DNA from 4 places in the Streptomyces sp. NPDC051183 genome. Region 3 is predicted to be linked to each of the others. Evidence: riboswitches for the same ligand, from Rfam matches in the RefSeq annotation. Region 3 holds a riboswitch; each other region holds the start of a gene.
The links. Region 3 has a riboswitch for cobalamin ahead of AB0M99_RS16615 (cobalamin biosynthesis protein). Riboswitches for the same ligand answer to the same signal wherever they lie in the genome.

Region 1 (4,677 bases), on a different contig from region 3:
GTCGGCCTCGCCACCGGCGTCCTCGTCTACGGGGTCGCGCTGGGCGGCATCGCCTCCCTCGCGTTCTCCTTCGCGCTGGGCCGCGTCGGGCGCTTCAGCCCCCGGGCCACGGCCGCGCTCACCGCGGCGGCCGCCTTCGCCACCGCCTATCTGGTGCCGTTCCTGAAGTACCCGGCCACCCCGCCGGCGGTCGGCAACCCGGACACCATCGGGCAGCGCACCACGCTGTTCTTCCTGATGATCCTGCTCAGCGTCCTGCTCGGCGTCGGCGCGATCATCCTGGGCCGGCGGCTCGCCCCGCGACTGGGCAACTGGAACGCGACGTTGGCCGCCGGGGCGGGCTTCGTCGCCGCCACCGCGCTGGCCTTCCTCGTCCTTCCGGACAACAGCGACGCCGTGAAGCCCGATTTCCCCGCGGCCCTGCTGTGGGAGTTCCGGGTCGCGTCGATCTCCGTCCAGATCGTGCTGTGGGTCGTGTTCGGGGTCGTCTTCGGCCTCCTCGCGCAGCGACTGCTGGCCCACCGCACCGATGCTGCCGGGGCGCAGGCCCCCGCGCCGCGCGCGGTGTCGGCCGTCGGCTGACCCCGCGCGACAGCGCAGCCGGTCCGGGGCCGGACACCCATGGGTGTCCGGCCCCGGACCCGTTTCGGGGGTCAGGCGTTGTCGGCCGCGAGAGCGGAGCGGACCTCGCGGGCGGCGGCGACGAGGTTCTCCAGGGAGGCACGGGTCTCGGCCCAACCACGGGTCTTCAGTCCGCAGTCGGGGTTGACCCACAGCCGCTCGGCCGGGATGGCTTCCAGGCCGGTGCGCAGCAGACCGGCCGCCTCCTCGGCGCTGGGGACGCGCGGGGAGTGGATGTCCCAGACGCCGGGGCCCGCCTCGCGCGGGTAGCCGTGGGCGGCGAGTTCGCGGGCGACCTGCATGTGCGAGCGGGCGGCTTCCAGGCTGATGACGTCGGCGTCGAGGTCGTCGATGGCCTGGACGATGTCGCCGAACTCGGCGTAGCACATGTGCGTGTGGATCTGGGTGTCCGGCCGGACCCCGCTGGTGGTGAGCCTGAAGGACTCGGTGGCCCACGCCAGGTACTGCTCGTGGTCGGCGGCGCGCAGCGGCAGCGTCTCGCGCAGGGCCGGTTCGTCGACCTGGATCACCGGAGTGCCGGCCGCCTCCAGGTCTCCCACCTCGTCGCGCAGGGCGAGCGCCACCTGGCGGGCGGTCTCGCCGAGCGGCTGGTCGTCTCGTACGAAGGACCAGGCCAGCATGGTGACGGGGCCGGTCAGCATGCCCTTGACCGGCTTGGCCGTCAGGGACTGGGCGTAGGAGGTCCAGCGGACGGTCATCGGCTCGGGGCGGGAGATGTCCCCTGCCAGGACCGGCGGGCGGACGTAGCGGGTGCCATAGGACTGGACCCAGCCGTGCTGGGTGGCCAGGTAGCCCGTGAGCCGCTCGGCGAAGTACTGCACCATGTCGTTGCGTTCGGGCTCCCCGTGGACGAGGACGTCGATGCCGGTCTTCTCCTGGAAGGAGACCACTTCCTCGATCTCGCGCTTGATGCGTGCCTCGTAGCCCGCCGTGCCGATGCGCCCGGCGCGCAGGTCGGCGCGGGCCGCGCGCAGTTCGTCGGTCTGCGGGAAGGACCCGATGGTCGTGGTCGGCAGCAGCGGCAGGCCCAGGTGCGCCCGCTGGGCGGCTGCCCGGTCGGCGTACGGCTGGGAGCGGCGGCCGTCGGCGTCGGTGACGGCCGCGGTGCGGGCCCGGACGGCCCGGTCGTGGGTGATGGCCGATGCGGCGCGGGAGGCCAGGTCGGCCCGGTTCGCGGCGAGTTCGGGTGCGATGGAGTCCGTGCCTCCGGTGAGCCCTCGGGCCAGGACGGAGACCTCCCGGGTCTTCTGCCGGGCGAAGGCGAGCCAGCGGCGGACCTGCGGATCGATGTCGCGCTCGGCGGAGGCGTCGAGCGGGACGTGCAGCAGGGAGCAGGAGGCGGCGACGTCCACCCGGTCGGCGAGGCCCAGGAGCGTGCCGAGGGTGGCCAGCGACTTCTCGAAGTCGTTGATCCAGATGTTGCGGCCGTTGACGACACCGGCCACCAGCCGCTTGCCCGGCAGCCCGCCGACCGCCGCGAGGTCCTCCAGGTTGGCGCTGCCCGCCTCGGTGAAGTCGAGCGCCAGGCCCTCGACGGGGGAGGCGGCGAGCACCTGGAGGGCCTGGCCGAGCCGGCCGAAGTACGAGGCGACGAGCAGCTCGGGGCGGTCGGTCAGGGCGCCGAGGTCGCGGTAGGCGCGGGCGGCGGCCTTCAGCTCGGCCGGGGTGCGGTCCTGCACCAGGGCGGGCTCGTCGAGCTGGACCCACTGCGCCCCGGCGGCCCGCAGGGCTGCGAGGACCTCGGCGTAGACGGGGAGCAGCCGGTCCAGCAGCGCCAGCGGCTCGAAGTCCGCTGCCACGCCGGGGGCCGGCTTGGCCAGCAGCAGGTACGTGATCGGGCCGACGAGCACCGGGCGGGCGGTGTGGCCGAGCGCGAGGGCCTCCTCCAGCTCGGCGACCTGCTTGGCCGGGTCGGCGGTGAAGACGGTGTCGGGGCCGAGCTCGGGGACCAGGTAGTGGTAGTTGGTGTCGAACCACTTGGTCATCTCCAGCGGGGCCACGTCCTGGGTGCCGCGCGCCATCGCGAAGTAGCCGTCGAGCGCGTCGGCGGCCACGGCCGTGCGGTGCCGCCCGGGGACTGCGCCGACCATGACACTGGTGTCCAGTACGTGGTCGTAGTACGAGAAGTCGCCGGTCGGGACCTCGCTGATGCCGGCGTCGGCCAGCTGCTGCCAGTGGGAACGGCGCAGTCCGGCCGCGGTCTCCCGGAGGGCGTCTGCGGTGACCCGGCCCTTCCAGTAGCCCTCGATCGCTTTCTTCAGTTCGCGGTTCTGACCCTGGCGGGGGTAGCCGTACACGGTGGCTCGTGCTGCCGCGGCTGCGGGCTTCGCTGTCACGGAACTCTCCTTCGCGAGATGTGTCCAGAACATCCCGGACGACGGGACGCGGACGCGAAGGGACGACAGAACGTGCGGACCACGCCGCGGGAGGAAACACCGCACGTGCCGCTCGCTGTGTACGCCGACCCGCCCACGAGGTCACCGGGATATCCGCCCGCGGAATACGTCCGCGTGCGGGCAACGGGCAGGTCTTCGGACTCGCGGGCACGCCTGCCGGTCTCCCGGCGGGCACCTACTGGCCGTCGCTTCCCAGGACCGTTGTCCGGTCCCAGTGCGTATGACGGCGGTCGTTCCCGCTCACCGCTGCGGGGCAGTCCCGGATTCCCACCGGGTTCCCTCTTACGACGCATCCCGCCTGGCGGACGGGGCGAACCAGCTGCATCGGCCACCTTAAGGGATGTCCCGCGGTCCCCGTCCCCGGCCCCGTGTCCCGGTTCCCGGTTCCCGGCGGGAGGGGCGTCAACGCGGCGCGCACGCACGTGCGGTGGGGTACGGCGACACCACTCGCCGTACCCCACCGTTCCCGCGCACCTCCGGGCACCCTCGGCCCGGAGACCTGCCGGGGCCCCTCAGCCCCGGCCGTACGTGTGGAACCCGCGGCCGCTCTTGCGGCCGAGGAGCCCGGCCTGCACCATCCGCTGGAGCAGCGGGGGCGGGGCGTAGAGCGGTTCCTTGAACTCCTCGTAGAGGGATTCCGCGATGGCCGCGACCGTGTCCAGGCCGATGAGGTCGGCGAGCTTGAGCGGACCCATCGGGTGGGCACAGCCCAGTTCCATGCCGGCGTCGACGTCTTCGGCACTGGCGAAGCCGGATTCGGCCATCCGGACGGCCGACAGCAGGTAGGGGATCAGCAGGGCGTTGACGACGAATCCGGCCCGGTCCCGGGAGCGGACCGTGGTCTTGCCCAGGGTTTCCCCTGCGAAGGCCTCCACGGCGGCGAGGGTGTCCGCCGAGGTGTGGAGGGAGGACACGACCTCGACGAGCGGCAGTACGGGCACGGGGTTGAAGAAGTGCAGGCCCACCACCCTGTCGGCGCGTCCGGTCGCCATGCCCAGGCGCATGATGGGGATCGCGGAGGTGTTCGTGGCGAGGACCGCACCGGGGTCCGCGACGATCTTGTCGAGGGCGGTGAAGATCTCGGTCTTGACGTCGGGGTTCTCGGTGACCGCCTCGACGACCAGCTGGCGGTCGGCGAGATCCTCCAGGTCCCCCGTGAACAGCAGTCGGGCCAGCGCGTCCTCCGCGGAGAGGCGGTCCAGCTTGCCCCGCTGGACGGCGCGCTCCAGGGAGACGGCGATCCGCTCCCGGGCGGCGAGAGCGGCCGCGGCGTCCGACTCGGCGACGACGGTGTCCAGACCGGCCCGGGCGCACACCTCGGCGATGCCGGCGCCCATCCGGCCCCCGCCGACGATGCCGACGCGCCGGATCGGGCTCGGCCGTACCGCGGCGTTCACGCGTTCACCTGCGCGGTGAGGGCGGCGCTGCGGACGAGGTGGCGGGTGTAGGCCTCGGGCGTGAAGAAGGCGGGGAGTCGGCCCGACAGTGCCGTGTCCACGAAGACCTCGCGCGCTTCGAGGACGAGTGCCTCGGGGTCCTCGGCTTCCAGGGCGGCGCATTCGGCGTCGAGGAGGTCGATGACCGTGCCCCGGTCCACCCGGTCGTGGCGGAGCCACTGCCAGATCTGGACGCGGGCGAT
Region 2 (4,677 bases), on a different contig from region 3:
GCCGTGGGCAACTTCGGCTTCGCCATCTCCCCCGGGGACCTCGCCCAGGCCGCGAAGGACGTGGAGGAGACGAGCCTGCTCTCCCGCACGGGCGGCGCGCCGACCTTCGCGCTCGGGATGTCGGAGATCTTCTCGTCCGTGATCGGCGGCGCCTCGCTGAAGGCGTTCTGGTACCACTTCGCCATCATGTTCGAGGCCCTCTTCATCCTGACCACCGTGGACGCCGGCACCCGCGTCGGCCGGTTCATGCTCCAGGACACCCTCGGCAACGTCCACAAGTCCTTCAAGGACGTCAGCTGGAAGCCCGGCGTCTGGTTCGCGAGCGCGATCGTCGTCGGCGGCTGGGGCTACTTCCTGTGGGTCGGCGTCAAGGACCCGCTGGGCGGCATCAACCAGCTCTTCCCGCTGTTCGGCATCGCGAACCAGCTCCTCGCGGCGGTCGCGCTGGCCGTCTGCACCACGCTGCTGGTCAAGTCCGGCAGGCTCAAGTGGGCCTGGGTGACGGGTGTGCCGCTGGCCTGGGACGTGGCCGTCACGCTCACCGCGAGCTGGCAGAAGATCTTCTCCTCGGACGTGGCTGTCGGCTTCTTCGCCCGGCGCGACCAGTACCAGGACGCCATCGACGCGGGCAAGGTCCTCAAGCCCGCCAAGAACATGGACGAGATGCACACCGTGGTCACCAACGCCACCGTGGACGGGGTCCTGTCGGTGCTCTTCGCGGTCCTGATCGTCATCGTGCTGCTGGACGCCGCCCGCACCTGCCTGGCCGCCGTCCGCAACCCCGGCGCGGTCGCGCTCTCCGAGGTCCCGTGGACGGAGTCGAAGATCGTCGCCCCGGCCGGCCTGATCCCCACCGCCGAGGAGCGGGCGGAGCTCGCCGCCGCCGGGCTCGACTCGGGCGGCGGCCGGGTCAAGGAGCCGGCGGCGTCATGAGCCTGCGCAGCGTGCTCGCGAGGGTCCGGTACTACGTACGGGAGTTCTCGGGCGAGGCCGCCTACGACCGCTACGCGGCCCACGCCCGCTCCCACGACCCGCAGGCCCGGCCGATGACCCGCCGGGCCTTCGAACGCGCCCGTACGGACGCCCGCGAGGCCGACCCCCGCGAGGGGTTCCGCTGCTGCTGAGCCCACTTGGGTGCACGAAGGCCCCGCCGTCCCGCATCGGGACGGCGGGGCCCTTCGGCCTGATCAGCGCACCCAGTCCTTGAGGACCTCGGTCTGCAAGGTGATGCCGACGGGGTCGGGGAGCTCGACGTCCTTGCCGTATGCCACGACGTGGGTGCTCTCGTACCGCTGCCCGTTGGGCTGGCTGTAGACGGAGACCTCGCACTTGGCCCGGTCGATCAGCAGGTACACGGGGATGCCGGTCTCCGCGTAGGCACGAGGCTTCTCGACGTGGTCCCGCCGACGGGTATCGGAGTCCCACGATGTCACCTCGACGGCCATGAGGATCGGCCCTGGCTCGACCCAGTCGCCTTGTCCGACGAACGCTCCGGAGGGTGCCAGCGCCGCGTCCGGAATCGCCCGGCCTGCGCGGTACTCCTGCGCCTTGATCCCCTGCCCCGGGTGCAGCCAGAGTTCCGGCCGGTACTGCATACAGATCCGGGTGAGCCACTGGATGATCATCTGGTGGTCGCCGTCCGGCATGGCCTTACTCCTGATAACCCCGTCGATGAATTCCAGCCGCGTCCCCACTCGCTCGCGGGCCGCTATACGCGCCACGGCTTCGAAATCCTCGGTCAGCATGTGGGGCCGGTCAGTCATCACGGTCATGCCTCGCTCGCCTTCCTCGACGGTGCAGTCTCCGACGATAGCGGAGAGGTACGACACACGGACGGCACGTCGCAGCCGACACAACATGTGGGGGCTACCGCATGCAGCCGCCCCCACATGTATGCTCATGGCTGCTGTCGCCGCAGGGGAATCCGGTGCGAATCCGGAACTGTCCCGCAACGGTATGAAGTGTCCGGCTACCGGACACCAAGTCCGAGGACCTGCCGACAGCGCGCCCGGCTCGACCGAACCGGGTGCCGACACGTCCGGGCCTCGCGGTTGGGCCGGTGGACGCCATGCGGGGGACGCGATCCTGCCACGCCCGCATGCGCCCGCTCGCGCCCTGCCCCGCCGATGACCGGGCCGAGCGAGGGAGAGCTCCCCCCGTGACCATCGCGCCTGCCGCGCCGCGCGCCGAGTCCGACCAGCCCGCAGCTGAGGGTCCCGGGACCGCGTTGCTGCGTACTCTCACCGAGCTGACGGCCGACCTCCCCGACACCGACCCCGGCCGGGTCGCCGCCGCCGCGCTGCGCGGGCGCAGCTCCACCGCGGACGAGGCCGAGCTGCGGGGGCTCGCCACCGAGGCCGCCGCCGGTCTGATCTCCGAGGACCCGGCGTACTCCCGGCTGGCCGCGCGCCTGCTGACGTTCGCCGTCGCCGACGAGGCCGCGAGCCAGGGGGCCACCCCCTTCTCCGCCTCCGTCGAGGTCGGCCACCGCGAGGGCCTGATCGCCGACCGCACGGCCGAATTCGTACGCACCCATGCGAACCGCCTCGACGCGCTGGTCGAGCACGCGCTCGCCGAGGGCGCCGACGACCGCTTCGGCTTCTTCGGCCTGCGCACCCTGCACAGCCGCTACCTGCTGCGCCACCCGATCACCCGCCAGGTCATCGAGACCCCGCAGTACTTCATGCTGCGCGTGGCCTGCGGCCTGGCCGAGGACGAGAGCCTGCGCGCCGTCGAGGAAGTGGCCTCGCTCTACCGGCTGATGAGCCGCCTCGACTACCTGCCGTCCTCCCCCACGCTCTTCAACTCCGGCACCCGGCACCCGCAGATGTCCTCCTGCTACCTGCTGGACTCCCCGCTGGACGAGCTCGACTCGATCTACGACCGCTACCACCAGGTCGCGCGCCTCTCCAAGCACGCCGGCGGCATCGGTCTCTCGTACTCCCGCATCCGCGCCCGCGGTTCGCTGATCCGCGGTACGAACGGCCACTCCAACGGCATCGTGCCGTTCCTGAAGACCCTCGACGCCTCCGTCGCCGCCGTGAACCAGGGCGGCCGCCGCAAGGGCGCCGCCGCCGTGTACCTGGAGACCTGGCACGCGGACATCGAGGAGTTCCTGGAGCTCCGCGACAACACCGGCGAGGACCAGCGCCGCACCCACAACCTGAACCTCGCCCACTGGGTGCCGGACGAGTTCATGCGCCGCGTGAACGCCGACGCCGACTGGTCGCTGTTCTCCCCGGCCGATGTCCCCGAGCTGGTGGACCTGTGGGGCGACGAGTTCGACGCCGCCTACCGCAAGGCCGAGGCGGACGGCCTGGCCCGCAAGACCATGCCCGCGCGCGACCTGTACGGCCGGATGATGCGCACCCTCGCGCAGACCGGCCAGGGCTGGATGACCTTCAAGGACGCCTCCAACCGCACGGCGAACCAGACCGCCGAGCCGGGCTCGGTCGTCCACTCCTCCAACCTGTGCACCGAGATCATCGAGGTCACCAACGACGGCGAGACGGCCGTCTGCAACCTCGGCTCGGTCAACATGGGTGCCTTCGTGGTGGACGGCGAGATCGACTGGGAGCGCCTGGACGAGACCGTCCGCACCGCGGTGACCTTCCTCGACCGCGTGGTGGACATCAACTTCTACCCGACCGAGCAGGCCGGCCGCTCCAACTCCCGCTGGCGCCCGGTGGGCCTGGGCGCGATGGGCCTCCAGGACGTCTTCTTCAAGCTGAAGCTGCCCTTCGACTCCCCCGAGGCGAAGGCGCTGTCCACGAAGCTCTCCGAGCGCATCATGCTCGCCGCGTACGAGGCCTCCTGCGACCTCGCCGAGCGCAGCGGCCCGCTGCCGGCCTGGGAGCAGACCCGCACCGCCCGCGGTGTCCTGCACCCGGACCACTACGCGGGCATCGAGCTGAACTGGCCCGAGCGCTGGGACGCGCTGCGCGCCCGCGTCGCGAAGACCGGCATGCGCAACTCGCTGCTTCTCGCCATCGCCCCGACGGCGACGATCGCCTCGATCGCCGGCGTGTACGAGTGCATCGAGCCGCAGGTCTCCAACCTCTTCAAGCGCGAGACGCTCAGCGGTGAGTTCCTCCAGGTCAACGGCTACCTGGTGGAGGAGCTGAAGGAGCTCGGCGTCTGGGACGCGCAGACCCGCGAGGCGCTGCGCGAGTCCAGCGGCTCCGTGCAGGGCTTCGGCTGGATCCCGGCCGAGGTCCGCGAGCTGTACCGCACGGCGTGGGAGATCCCGCAGCGCGGCCTGATCGACATGGCGGCGGCCCGTACGCCGTTCCTCGACCAGTCGCAGTCGCTGAACCTGTTCCTGGAGACGCCGACCATCGGGAAGCTGTCCTCGATGTACGCGTACGCCTGGAAGCAGGGCCTGAAGACCACGTACTACCTGCGCTCGCGCCCGGCGACGAAGATCGCCCGCGCCGCGCAGGCCGCCACCCCCGCGGCGCTCCCGCCGGCCGACGCAGCCGCCGAGGCCGCGGCCGCGGAAGCGCTCGCCTGCTCCCTTGAGAACCCCGAGTCCTGCGAGGCCTGCCAGTAATGAGCTCCACCGACAAGAAGAACCTCCTGGACCCGGGCTTCGAGCTCACGCTCCGGCCCATGCGCTACCCGGACTTCTACGAGCGCTACCGGGACGCGATCAAGAACACGTGGACGGTCGAGGAG
Region 3 (4,677 bases):
GAGGGCGGTGCGCGGGTTGCCGAGGTGGACCTGCGGGGTCAGGGTGACGCGGGTGCCGGGGTCGAGGCTGCCGTGGGTGACGGCGAGCAGCCGGCGTACGACGGTGTCCGGGCCGTGCGGGGCGTCGGCGATCACCGGGCCGACCACCGCGTGCACCCCGGGCGCGGTCAGTCCGTACGTGCCGTCGCGCAGGGAGGCCAGGGAGCGGGTCAGTTCGACCCGGCCGGCGGCGGTGGAGTGGACGCTGAGCCGGGGCCCGCCGGGCAGGGGGCGCCCCGGTTCGGGGCGCAGGGCCGCGTCGGCGGCGTACCGGCCGGCGGCGACGGCGGTCGCCACCGCGGCCGCGCCGGCACCCAGGATGGTCGTCGTGACGGCCGCTGCCGTCGCCGTAGCGGTGCGCACCGCTCCAGTGTCGGTGCGGGGGCCCCGGCGGGCCACCGGGCGGGCCGGCGGAGGGTGATCTGGATCTCTTCCGGGGGACCGCTCGGGGGGTCCGGGGTGCCGGAGGTCTCCCGCGAGGGGTTCCGTTCACCCGGCTCTGACGTGCGTCAATCGATATATCTACCGCTGTAGCGGGACAAACGTCCCGATGGCATGCCGGGGCGAGACACCGCTTCGCCCGTCTCAGTTCACCTTCCGTTCATCCAGGTTGCTTACGGTCCACGAGCCACTGACGTCAAACAGAAGCCTGGGTAAATGGAGCACATAACGCTTCTCCTCGGGATCGTGATCATCACCGCTCTCGTGTTCGACTTCACGAACGGTTTTCACGACACGGCCAACGCGATGGCCACCACCATCTCGACCGGCGCCCTCAAGCCCAAGACTGCGGTGGCCATGTCCGCCGTCCTGAACCTCGTCGGCGCGTTCATGTCCGTGGAGGTCGCCAAGACGATCTCCAAGGGCCTGGTCAACGAAGAGGGCATTCAGCCAGAAGTGATCTTCGCGGCCCTGGTCGGCGCGATCCTCTGGAACCTCGTCACCTGGCTCGTCGGGCTCCCCTCCAGCTCCTCCCACGCCCTGATGGGCGGCCTGATCGGCGCCGCGGTCGCCTCCGCCGGCCTGGACGCCGTCAACGGCAGCGTCGTCGTCACCAAGGTGCTCATCCCCGCGATCGCCGCGCCCCTGGTCGCCGGCATCGCCGCGATGCTGGCCGCCAAGCTCACCTACAAGCTCGGCAACAAGGTCGGCGAGAAGACCTCCACCAAGGGCTACCGCGCCGGTCAGATCGCCTCGGCCGGTCTCGTCTCCCTCGCGCACGGCACCAACGACGCGCAGAAGACGATGGGCATCATCACCCTGGCGCTGGTCGCCGGCGGTGCGCTCGCCCCCGGGTCCAACCCGCCGGTCTGGGTCATCGTCTCCGCCGGCCTGGCCATCGCGATGGGCACCTACCTCGGCGGCTGGCGCATCATCCGCACCATGGGCAGCGGCCTGACCGACCTGCAGCCGCAGCAGGGCTTCGCCGCCCAGACCTCGGCCGCCAGCGTCATCCTGGCCTCCTCCAGCCTCGGCTTCTCCCTCTCCACCACCCACGCCTGCTCCGGCGCGGTCATGGGTGCGGGCCTGGGCCGCAAGGGCGGTGTGGTCCGCTGGTCCACCGCCACCCGCATGTTCATCGCGTGGGGCCTGACCCTGCCGGCCGCCGCCCTCGTCGCCTCCGGCGCCGAGCTGGTCATGCGCACCGGTGACGTCGGCGTCGCCGGCGTGGCGGTCTTCCTGGTCGCCTCGTGCATCGCCATCTGGGTCATCTCCCGCCGCCAGGTCGTCGACCACAACAACGTCAACGACGTGGCGCCGGCCGGCGCCGAAGCCGAGCAGCCCGGTGTGGTCACCACCGCCATGGCCGCCGTCGCCGTCCCGCCGACCGCGGGCACGACCGCCGCGGTGACGGACGACGCCCTCAAGGCCACCATCCCGGCCACGACGGCCACCCCGGCGACCCCTGCGGCTCCGGCCGCCGCGGTCTGACCCCGAGAACGACAGAGGAAACGGCAGTATGAAGATCGACTGGGCAGCACTCGGCTCCGTCTTCGGGGTCAGCCTCTCCGCCACCGTCGCGCTCGTGGCCCTCTTCACCCTGGGCCTCGTGGGCCTCTCCAAGCACGAGGCCGCCACCGAGCAGGGCGGCGCCGCCACCCTGGCCCGCAGCGGCGCGTACGCCTGCTTCGCGCTGTGCGCGGCGGCCGTGACCTACGCCATCTACCTGATCGTCAGCTGAGGCACTCGCACACCACGCGTCAGGGCTCCCTCCGGGTTTCTCCCGGAGGGAGCTTTCGCGTACGCCGTCGCAGGTCAACGGCGAGTTGACGGGCGTTCGCGGTGCGTGGTGGACTGCCCGAGCCAATACGGCGGCATGGAGAGGAAGTCCGGTGCGAATCCGGCGCGGTCCCGCCACTGTCACCGGACGCTCTGCCGAGCGGATCCGGGAGCCAGGAACTCTCGCCGCCGGTCACGTCGAACCAGGGCGCGGACCCTGAGTGAGGACATACCTGCCACCATGCGTGCCGATCGCGTTTTCGCGTACGGCGCCACGGCCGGCCTGATCGGCGACCGGATCCTCGGTGATCCTCGCCGCGGGCACCCCGTGGCCGCCTTCGGACGGACCGCCGCCGCCGTCGAGCGTGCCCTGTGGCGCGACGACCGCGCCCGGGGCGTCCTGCACACCCTGGTGTGCGCCGGGGGCGCGGCCGTTGTCGGCGCGCTGGGCGCACGGGCCGTGCGCTCCCGGCCCGCGGCCGCCCGTATCGCTCTGACCGCCGCCGCCACCTGGGCCGTCGTGGGCGGCACCTCGCTGGGCCGGGAGGCCCGCGCCATCGGCGGCGCGCTCGCCGCCGGGGACGCAGAGGTGGCCCGGGAGCGGCTGCCGCACCTGTGCGGGCGCGACCCGCACTCCCTCGACGAGCAGCAGATGGCCCGCGCCGTCGTGGAGTCGGTCGCCGAGAACACCTCCGACGCGGTGGTCGGGGCCCTGGTCTGGGGAGCCGTCGCCGGCGTCCCCGGGCTGCTGGCCTTCCGCGCCGTGAACACCCTGGACGCGATGGTCGGCCACAAGTCCCCCCGCTACCTGCGCTACGGCTGGGCCTCGGCCCGGCTGGACGACGTCGCGGGCTGGCCGGGCGCCCGGCTGACCGCGCTCGCCGCCGTACTGGCCGGTCCCGACCGGCGGGGGGCCGTACGGGCCTGGCGCGCCGACGCCGCCGCCCATCCGAGCCCGAACGCCGGGCCCGTGGAGGCCTCGTTCGCCGGTGCGCTCGGCGTACGCCTCGGCGGCACCCTCGCGTACGGCGGCCGGGTCGAGCACCGGGCCGTCCTGAACGGCGCGCAGGGGCGGCCGGTGGAGGTCGCGGACATCGAGCGGGCGGTACGGCTGTCGCGGCAGGTGACGTGGCTGGCGCTGGGCGCCTGCGTATCGGCCCGGCTGCTGGTGGCCCGGGTCTCCCTGGGCTCCGGGGTCTCCCGCAGGACGAGGAAGGGGCGGCGCGCATGAGCGGCGCGAAGCGCGGCGGCGGACTGCTCGTCGCCGGTACGACATCGGACGCGGGCAAGAGCGTGGTCACGGCGGGCATCTGCCGCTGGCTGGCCCGGCAGGGCGTGAAGGTGGCCCCGTTCAAGGCGCAGAACATGTCGCTGAACTCCTTCGTGACCCGCGAGGGCGCCGAGATCGGGCGAGCGCAGGCGATGCAGGCGCAGGCCGCGCGCGTGGAGCCGACCGCGCTGATGAACCCGGTGCTGCTCAAGCCCGGCAGCGACCGCAGCAGCCAGGTGGTGCTGCTGGGCAAGCCGGTGGGCGAGATGAGCGCCCGCGGCTACCACGGCGGGCGGCAGGAGCAGTTGCTCGGCATCGTCACGGACTGCCTGGAGCAGCTGCGGGGCACGTATGACGCCGTGATCTGCGAGGGGGCGGGGAGTCCGGCCGAGATCAACCTGCGCCGGACCGACATCGTGAACATGGGCATCGCGCGGGCCGCGCGGTTCCCGGTCGTCGTGGTCGGGGACATCGACCGGGGCGGGGTCTTCGCGTCCTTCTTCGGGACGACGGCGCTGCTCTCGCCCGAGGACCAGTCGCTGATCGCCGGGTACATGGTGAACAAGTTCCGCGGCGACGTCTCCCTGCTGGAGCCCGGCATGGAGATGCTGCGCGGGCTCACCGGGCGGGGGACGTACGGGGTGCTGCCCTTCCAGCACGGACTGGGCATCGACGAGGAGGACGGGCTGCGGGTCTCGCTGCGCGGCGCGGTACGGGAGTCCGTGGTCGCCCCGCCGGTCGGCGAGGACGTGCTGCGGGTCGCGGTGTGCGCGGTGCCGCTGATGTCGAACTTCACGGACGTCGACGCGCTCGCGGCGGAGCCGGGGGTCGTGGTGCGGTTCGTGGACCGGGCGGAGGAGCTGGCCGACGCGGACCTGGTCGTCGTGCCCGGCACCCGGGGCACGGTCAAGGCCCTGGCCTGGCTGCGCGAGCGGGGCCTGGCCGACGCGCTGGTCCGGCGGGCCGCGGAGGGCCGGCCGGTGCTCGGGATCTGCGGCGGGTTCCAGGTGCTGGGCGAGCGGATCTCCGACGAGGTCGAATCCCGGGCGGGGGACGTGGACGGCCTCGGCCTGCTGCCCGTACGCATCCGCTTCGAGCGGGAGAAGACCCTCGCGCGGCCGGTGGGTTCGGCGCTCGGCGAGCCGGTC
Region 4 (4,677 bases), on a different contig from region 3:
GATCTGCTGGTGCGTGGCCGACCAGAAGTACGCGATCGACTTGTCGAACCGCCGGGTCAGCTCCAGCCCCGACGAGGGCTTCTCCAGCAGGGCGGTGAGGATGGCGTGCGGCAGCGACATGCGGCCATCCTAGGTTTGCGGCGCCCGCGTCAGCGCAAGGCCGCGAGGGCCTCCGGAGTGCGGGGGCCCGGGGCCGCCTCGGGCAGCAGACCGTGGGCGCGCAGGAAGGCCGTCACCGCCGGGGACCAGGCCTGGCGCAGGCCCGCCGAGGCCAGCAGGGCGGGGTCCGACAGGAGGGTCCCCGCCGGGCCGAAGCGGATGCCCGACGGGGTCAGGACCGCCGCGTCGTCGGCCCAGCGGACCGCCAGGTCCACGTCGTGCGTTGCCATGACCACCGTGGTGCCCTGCGCACGCAGGCCCGCCAGGGCGTCCAGCAGCCGCTCCTGCCCGTCCGGGTCCAGGCCCGCCGTCGGCTCGTCCAGGATCAGCACGCGCGGAGCCATCGCCACCGCGCCCGCGATGGCCGCGCGCTTGCGCTGCCCGTACGAGAGCAGGTGCGTCGGGCGGTCGCGCAGGGCCGTGATGTCCAGGGCCGCCAGCGCCGAGTCCACGCGGGCCCGTACCTCCTGCGGCGCCAGGCCCATGTTCATCGGGCCGAAGGACACGTCCTGCTCCACCGAGGCGGCGAAGAGCTGGTCGTCCGGGTCCTGGACCACCAGCTGGACCGCCGTGCGCAGGCGCGTCAGGCCCTTGCGGTCGTGGCCGACCTCCGCGCCGTCGAGCCGCAGCGTGCCCGTACCGGGGCGCAGGCCCCCGCTCAGCAGCCGCATCAGCGTGGTCTTCCCGCTGCCGTTGCGGCCCAGCAGGACCAGTGCCCGCCCCTGCGCGATGCCGAAGTCCACGCCGGACAGCACGGCCGGGCCGTCCTCGTACGCGTAGCCCGCGCCCACCAGTTCCACCAACGGCCTCACAGGTAAAGCCCCTTCAGCAGGAGAGTCAGGGTGATCAGTGCGGCCAGCAGGGCCGCGGTCCCCGCCAGGAACCGCCACGACAGCGCCGCCTCCGGTACGAGGACCCGCAGCGCGCCGTCGTAGCCGCGCCCGGCCAGCCCCACCTGGAGCCGGGCCGCGCGGTCGAAGGCCCGTACGAACGAGGTCGCGGCGAGCCCCGCCAGGGACCGCCACACCGCGGCCCGGCCGGTGTGCCCGAGCCGGGCCGCCTGGGCCCGGCGGACCTGGGCCATCGAGTCCAGGAGCAGGAACCCGATCCGGTACATGACCAGGGCCACGTCCACCACCGGGGCCGGCACCCCCGCCCGCACCAGCCGCGGCAGCACGTCCGAGACCGGGGTGGTGAAGGCGAACAGCAGCACGCCCAGCGAGGCGGCCGAGGTGCGCAGCAGCAGCTCCGCCGCATGGCGCGGCCCGTCGGGGGCGAGCGAGAGCGGCCCGGCCGGACCGCCGACGGCGAACAGCAGCGGCAGCGCCCCGGTGAAGCAGAAGCCGAGCGGGATCCGGAAGGCGCGCCACAGCTGCCGTCCCCCCACCCCGGCGGGGCCGAGCAGCAGGGCGAGGGTCGCCGCGCCGACCAGCGGCCCGCCGGGCCAGGGCGGGAGGGACACGGCGGTGACCGTCAGCCCGAGGCCCAGCAGGGCCTTCTCCAGCGGGTGGCGGCAGCGCCAGCGGCTGCTGTGGGCCGCTACGTCGATGGGCAGCACCGCCTAGGACTCCGGGGCGGCTTCGGCGGCGGCCTCGCGCGCGGCGGCCTCACCCTGGCGGCGGCCCTTGCGCACGCCGAAGTAGTACGCGAGAACTCCCGCTCCGATGGCGGCCTGCAACGCGAACAGCGCCGACTCGACTTCCCCGGACGGGGGCTCGTACAGGGGGGAGAACCACGGCTCGTAGTCCGGCTTGAGCTCGGTGATGGCCGCTTCCGCCTGCGCGTCGGCACCCGCGAACGGCTCCTCCTTGCCCTCGCCCAGCCCCAGCGCGAGCGGGAGCACGGCGAGCGCCGCCACCAGGAGCAGCAGCAGGGCGTTGACCTTCGTGTTCTTGTTCATCTTGATGCCCATCAGGCCGCCGCCTCCTGCTGCTTGTCCCGGGTGAGCTTCGCGACGCCCAGGCGGACCAGGTCCGACTTGCTGGACTGCATGAGCAGCCGCATCACGAGGACGGTCAGCAGGCCCTCGCTCACCGCGAGCGGGATCTGGGTGACCGCGAAGATCCCGCCGAACTTCGCGAGCGCGCCGGGGAAGCCCGTGCCCGGGTCCGGGAAGGCCAGCGCCAGCTGCACGCTGGTGACGCAGTAGGTGACCAGGTCGGCGAAGAAGGCTCCGAAGAAGACGGTCACCATCAGCGGGAGGTCGAAGCGGCGCAGCAGCCGGTAGACCCCGTAGCCCGCCCAGGGGCCCGCGACGGCCATGGAGAAGACGTTGGCGCCGAGCGTGGTCAGCCCGCCGTGCGCCAGCAGGAGCGCCTGGAACAGCAGGGTGATCGTGCCGAGCACGGCCATGATCGGCGGCCGGAACAGGATCGCTCCGAGCCCGGTCCCGGTGGGGTGGGAGCAACTACCCGTCACCGAAGGGATCTTCAGGGCGGAAAGGACGAAGGTGAACGCTCCGGACGCCCCGAGCAGCAGCGTGCTCTCGGGGTTCGCCTTCACCTCACGGGTGAGGGCCCGGACGCCGTGCACGACGAAGGGGGCGGACGCGGCGCCCCAGGCGACCGCGTGCAAAGGGGGCAGGAACCCCTCGGCTATATGCATGAGTAGGGAGACCTCTCCAGCACCTCGTGGATGGACAACGCGCCCCGGCCGGTCTCCTGGCTCACGGGTGCTGATGCCCTGTCTCCGCCTTCCCGGGCGGCGCGGAACCTCCCGCACAGCCCAGTGGCTTTCCCGCAGGAGTGGAGCCGGACTTCCCGTTCACAGTGGCGAGGGCCGCGCCGGTTTTCCACCGGCTTCCCGAACACCAAGGCCCGCTGACCCTAGTCGCCCGGACGGACCGCTAACAACTTGCACCGATTCGTACGGCCGCGGTCCGGTGGCGGGCCCGCGCGGCGCCGGGGAGGGTGGGGGAATGGCCGCTGACTTCGACTACTCGGACCTGACCGCCGTCTACGTGAACTGCACCCTCAAACGCTCGCCCGAGACCAGCAACACCGAGGGCCTGATCGACAGGAGCCGCGCCGTCATGGCGGCGGCCGGCGTACGGACCTCGCTGATCCGCGCCGTGGACCACGACATCGCCACCGGTGTCTGGCCGGACATGACCGAGCACGGCTGGGAGAGCGACCAGTGGCCGGTCCTGTACAGCCAGATCATGGACGCCGACATCCTCGTGCTCTGCGGCCCGATCTGGCTCGGCGACAACAGCTCCGTGATGAAGCAGGTGATCGAGCGGCTCTACGCCTGCTCCTCGATCCTGAACGAGCGGGGCCAGTACGCGTACTACGGGCGCGTCGGCGGGGCGCTGATCACCGGGAACGAGGACGGCGTCAAGCACTGCGCCATGAACATCCTCTACAGCCTCCAGCACCTCGGCTACGCGATCCCCCCGCAGGCCGACGCCGGCTGGATCGGCGAGGCCGGGCCCGGACCCTCGTACCTCGACCCCGGATCGGGCGGCCCGGAGAACGACTTCACCAACCGGAACACCGCCTTCATGTCGTGGAACCTGATGCACCTGGCCGCCCTCCTCAAACGGGCCGGCGGCATGCCGGCGCACGGCAACCAGCGCTCCGAGTGGGACGCGGGCTGCCGCTTCGACTTCCCCAACCCCGAGCACCGCTGAGCCGCCCGCCGCGCCGCGGCCCTACGCGGGCACCTCCGCCAGGGCCGACTCCAACTGCGCCAGCAGGGGCCGGGCATCCATCCGGCGGCAGCTAGCCAGCGCCTCCTCCAGCAGAGCCCGGGCCCCCGCCGCGTCCCCCGAAGTCAGCAGCGCGCGGGCCAGCGGCGGCACGGCCAGGGCCCGCACCAGGCTCTGCCCCGAGCGGCGGCCCAGCCCGTCGGCCTCCCACAAGTGGTGCAGCGCCGCGGCCGTGTCCGAGCGCGCCAGGGCGATCCGGCCGAGCCCGATGCGGGCCGCGCTCTGGCCCGCCAGGTCGCCCGAGCCGACGGTGAAGGCCAGGATCTCGCCGAAACCCGCCTCCGCCTCGGCGAGCCGCCCCAGCACGCGCTGGGCATCGGCGACCCAGCGCAGCATGCACATCCGGGGCCAGGCCGCGCCGCCCGCCCCGGCGACCGCCAGCGCCTCGCGCAGCACCGGCAGTGCGCGGCCGGTCTCGCCGCGCGCGAACAGCACCTGGCCGATGCCGCGCAGCGCGTGGGCGTGGCCGTAGTGGTCGCCGGCCGCCTCGAAGACCGGGGCGATGCGCCGGCAGCGCCGCTCCGCCTCGGCGAGCCGGCCCTGGACCCGGTCGAGGTAGGAGAGCAGCCAGCCCGCGTACGCCGCCCCGTGCGCGTCCCCGAGCTCCTCGAACAGCGCCTCCCCTTCGGCCAGCATCTCCCCGGCCGCGCCCCACTCCTCGCGGCAGGTCCGCAGCCGGCCCAGGCCGACCAGCATCACCGCCTCGCCGGTGCGGTCTCCGGCCGAGCGGGCCGCCGTCAGCCCCGCCTCCTGGACCGCCTGCCAGCCGGCCAGGTCGCTGCGCAGGTCGAAGACGTACTCCCCGGCCG

Region 1: it holds a riboswitch for cobalamin, as region 3 does, so the genes downstream of both, metE (5-methyltetrahydropteroyltriglutamate--homocysteine S-methyltransferase) here and AB0M99_RS16615 (cobalamin biosynthesis protein) in region 3, are expected to answer to the same signal.
Region 2: it holds a riboswitch for cobalamin, as region 3 does, so the genes downstream of both, AB0M99_RS10215 (ribonucleoside-diphosphate reductase subunit alpha) here and AB0M99_RS16615 (cobalamin biosynthesis protein) in region 3, are expected to answer to the same signal.
Region 4: it holds a riboswitch for cobalamin, as region 3 does, so the genes downstream of both, AB0M99_RS33595 (energy-coupling factor ABC transporter permease) here and AB0M99_RS16615 (cobalamin biosynthesis protein) in region 3, are expected to answer to the same signal.

What each region holds. Positions count from the first base shown of each region.
Region 1 covers NZ_JBFBBA010000017.1:123,273-127,949, reverse strand. The annotation lists gene AB0M99_RS17470 (CbtA family protein) at 1-582, shown strand, start outside; gene metE (5-methyltetrahydropteroyltriglutamate--homocysteine S-methyltransferase) at 654-2,978, opposite strand; cobalamin riboswitch at 3,147-3,373, opposite strand; gene AB0M99_RS17460 (3-hydroxybutyryl-CoA dehydrogenase) at 3,551-4,435, opposite strand; gene aceB (malate synthase A) at 4,432-4,677, opposite strand, start outside.
Region 2 covers NZ_JBFBBA010000009.1:37,175-41,851, forward strand. The annotation lists gene AB0M99_RS10200 (carbon starvation CstA family protein) at 1-933, shown strand, start outside; gene AB0M99_RS10205 (YbdD/YjiX family protein) at 930-1,124, shown strand; gene AB0M99_RS10210 (Uma2 family endonuclease) at 1,188-1,772, opposite strand; cobalamin riboswitch at 1,884-2,016, shown strand; gene AB0M99_RS10215 (ribonucleoside-diphosphate reductase subunit alpha) at 2,159-4,552, shown strand; gene AB0M99_RS10220 (ribonucleotide-diphosphate reductase subunit beta) at 4,552-4,677, shown strand, end outside.
Region 3 covers NZ_JBFBBA010000016.1:110,428-115,104, reverse strand. The annotation lists gene AB0M99_RS16630 (alpha/beta fold hydrolase) at 1-402, opposite strand, end outside; gene AB0M99_RS16625 (inorganic phosphate transporter) at 697-1,971, shown strand; gene AB0M99_RS16620 (hypothetical protein) at 2,000-2,221, shown strand; cobalamin riboswitch at 2,336-2,465, shown strand; gene AB0M99_RS16615 (cobalamin biosynthesis protein) at 2,501-3,490, shown strand; partial or broken gene AB0M99_RS16610 (cobyric acid synthase) at 3,487-4,677, shown strand, end outside.
Region 4 covers NZ_JBFBBA010000057.1:10,378-15,054, forward strand. The annotation lists gene AB0M99_RS33575 (PadR family transcriptional regulator) at 1-120, opposite strand, end outside; gene AB0M99_RS33580 (ATP-binding cassette domain-containing protein) at 150-971, opposite strand; gene cbiQ (cobalt ECF transporter T component CbiQ) at 968-1,717, opposite strand; gene AB0M99_RS33590 (energy-coupling factor ABC transporter substrate-binding protein) at 1,721-2,059, opposite strand; gene AB0M99_RS33595 (energy-coupling factor ABC transporter permease) at 2,071-2,763, opposite strand; cobalamin riboswitch at 2,792-3,011, opposite strand; gene AB0M99_RS33600 (flavodoxin family protein) at 3,077-3,790, shown strand; gene AB0M99_RS33605 (BTAD domain-containing putative transcriptional regulator) at 3,812-4,677, opposite strand, start outside.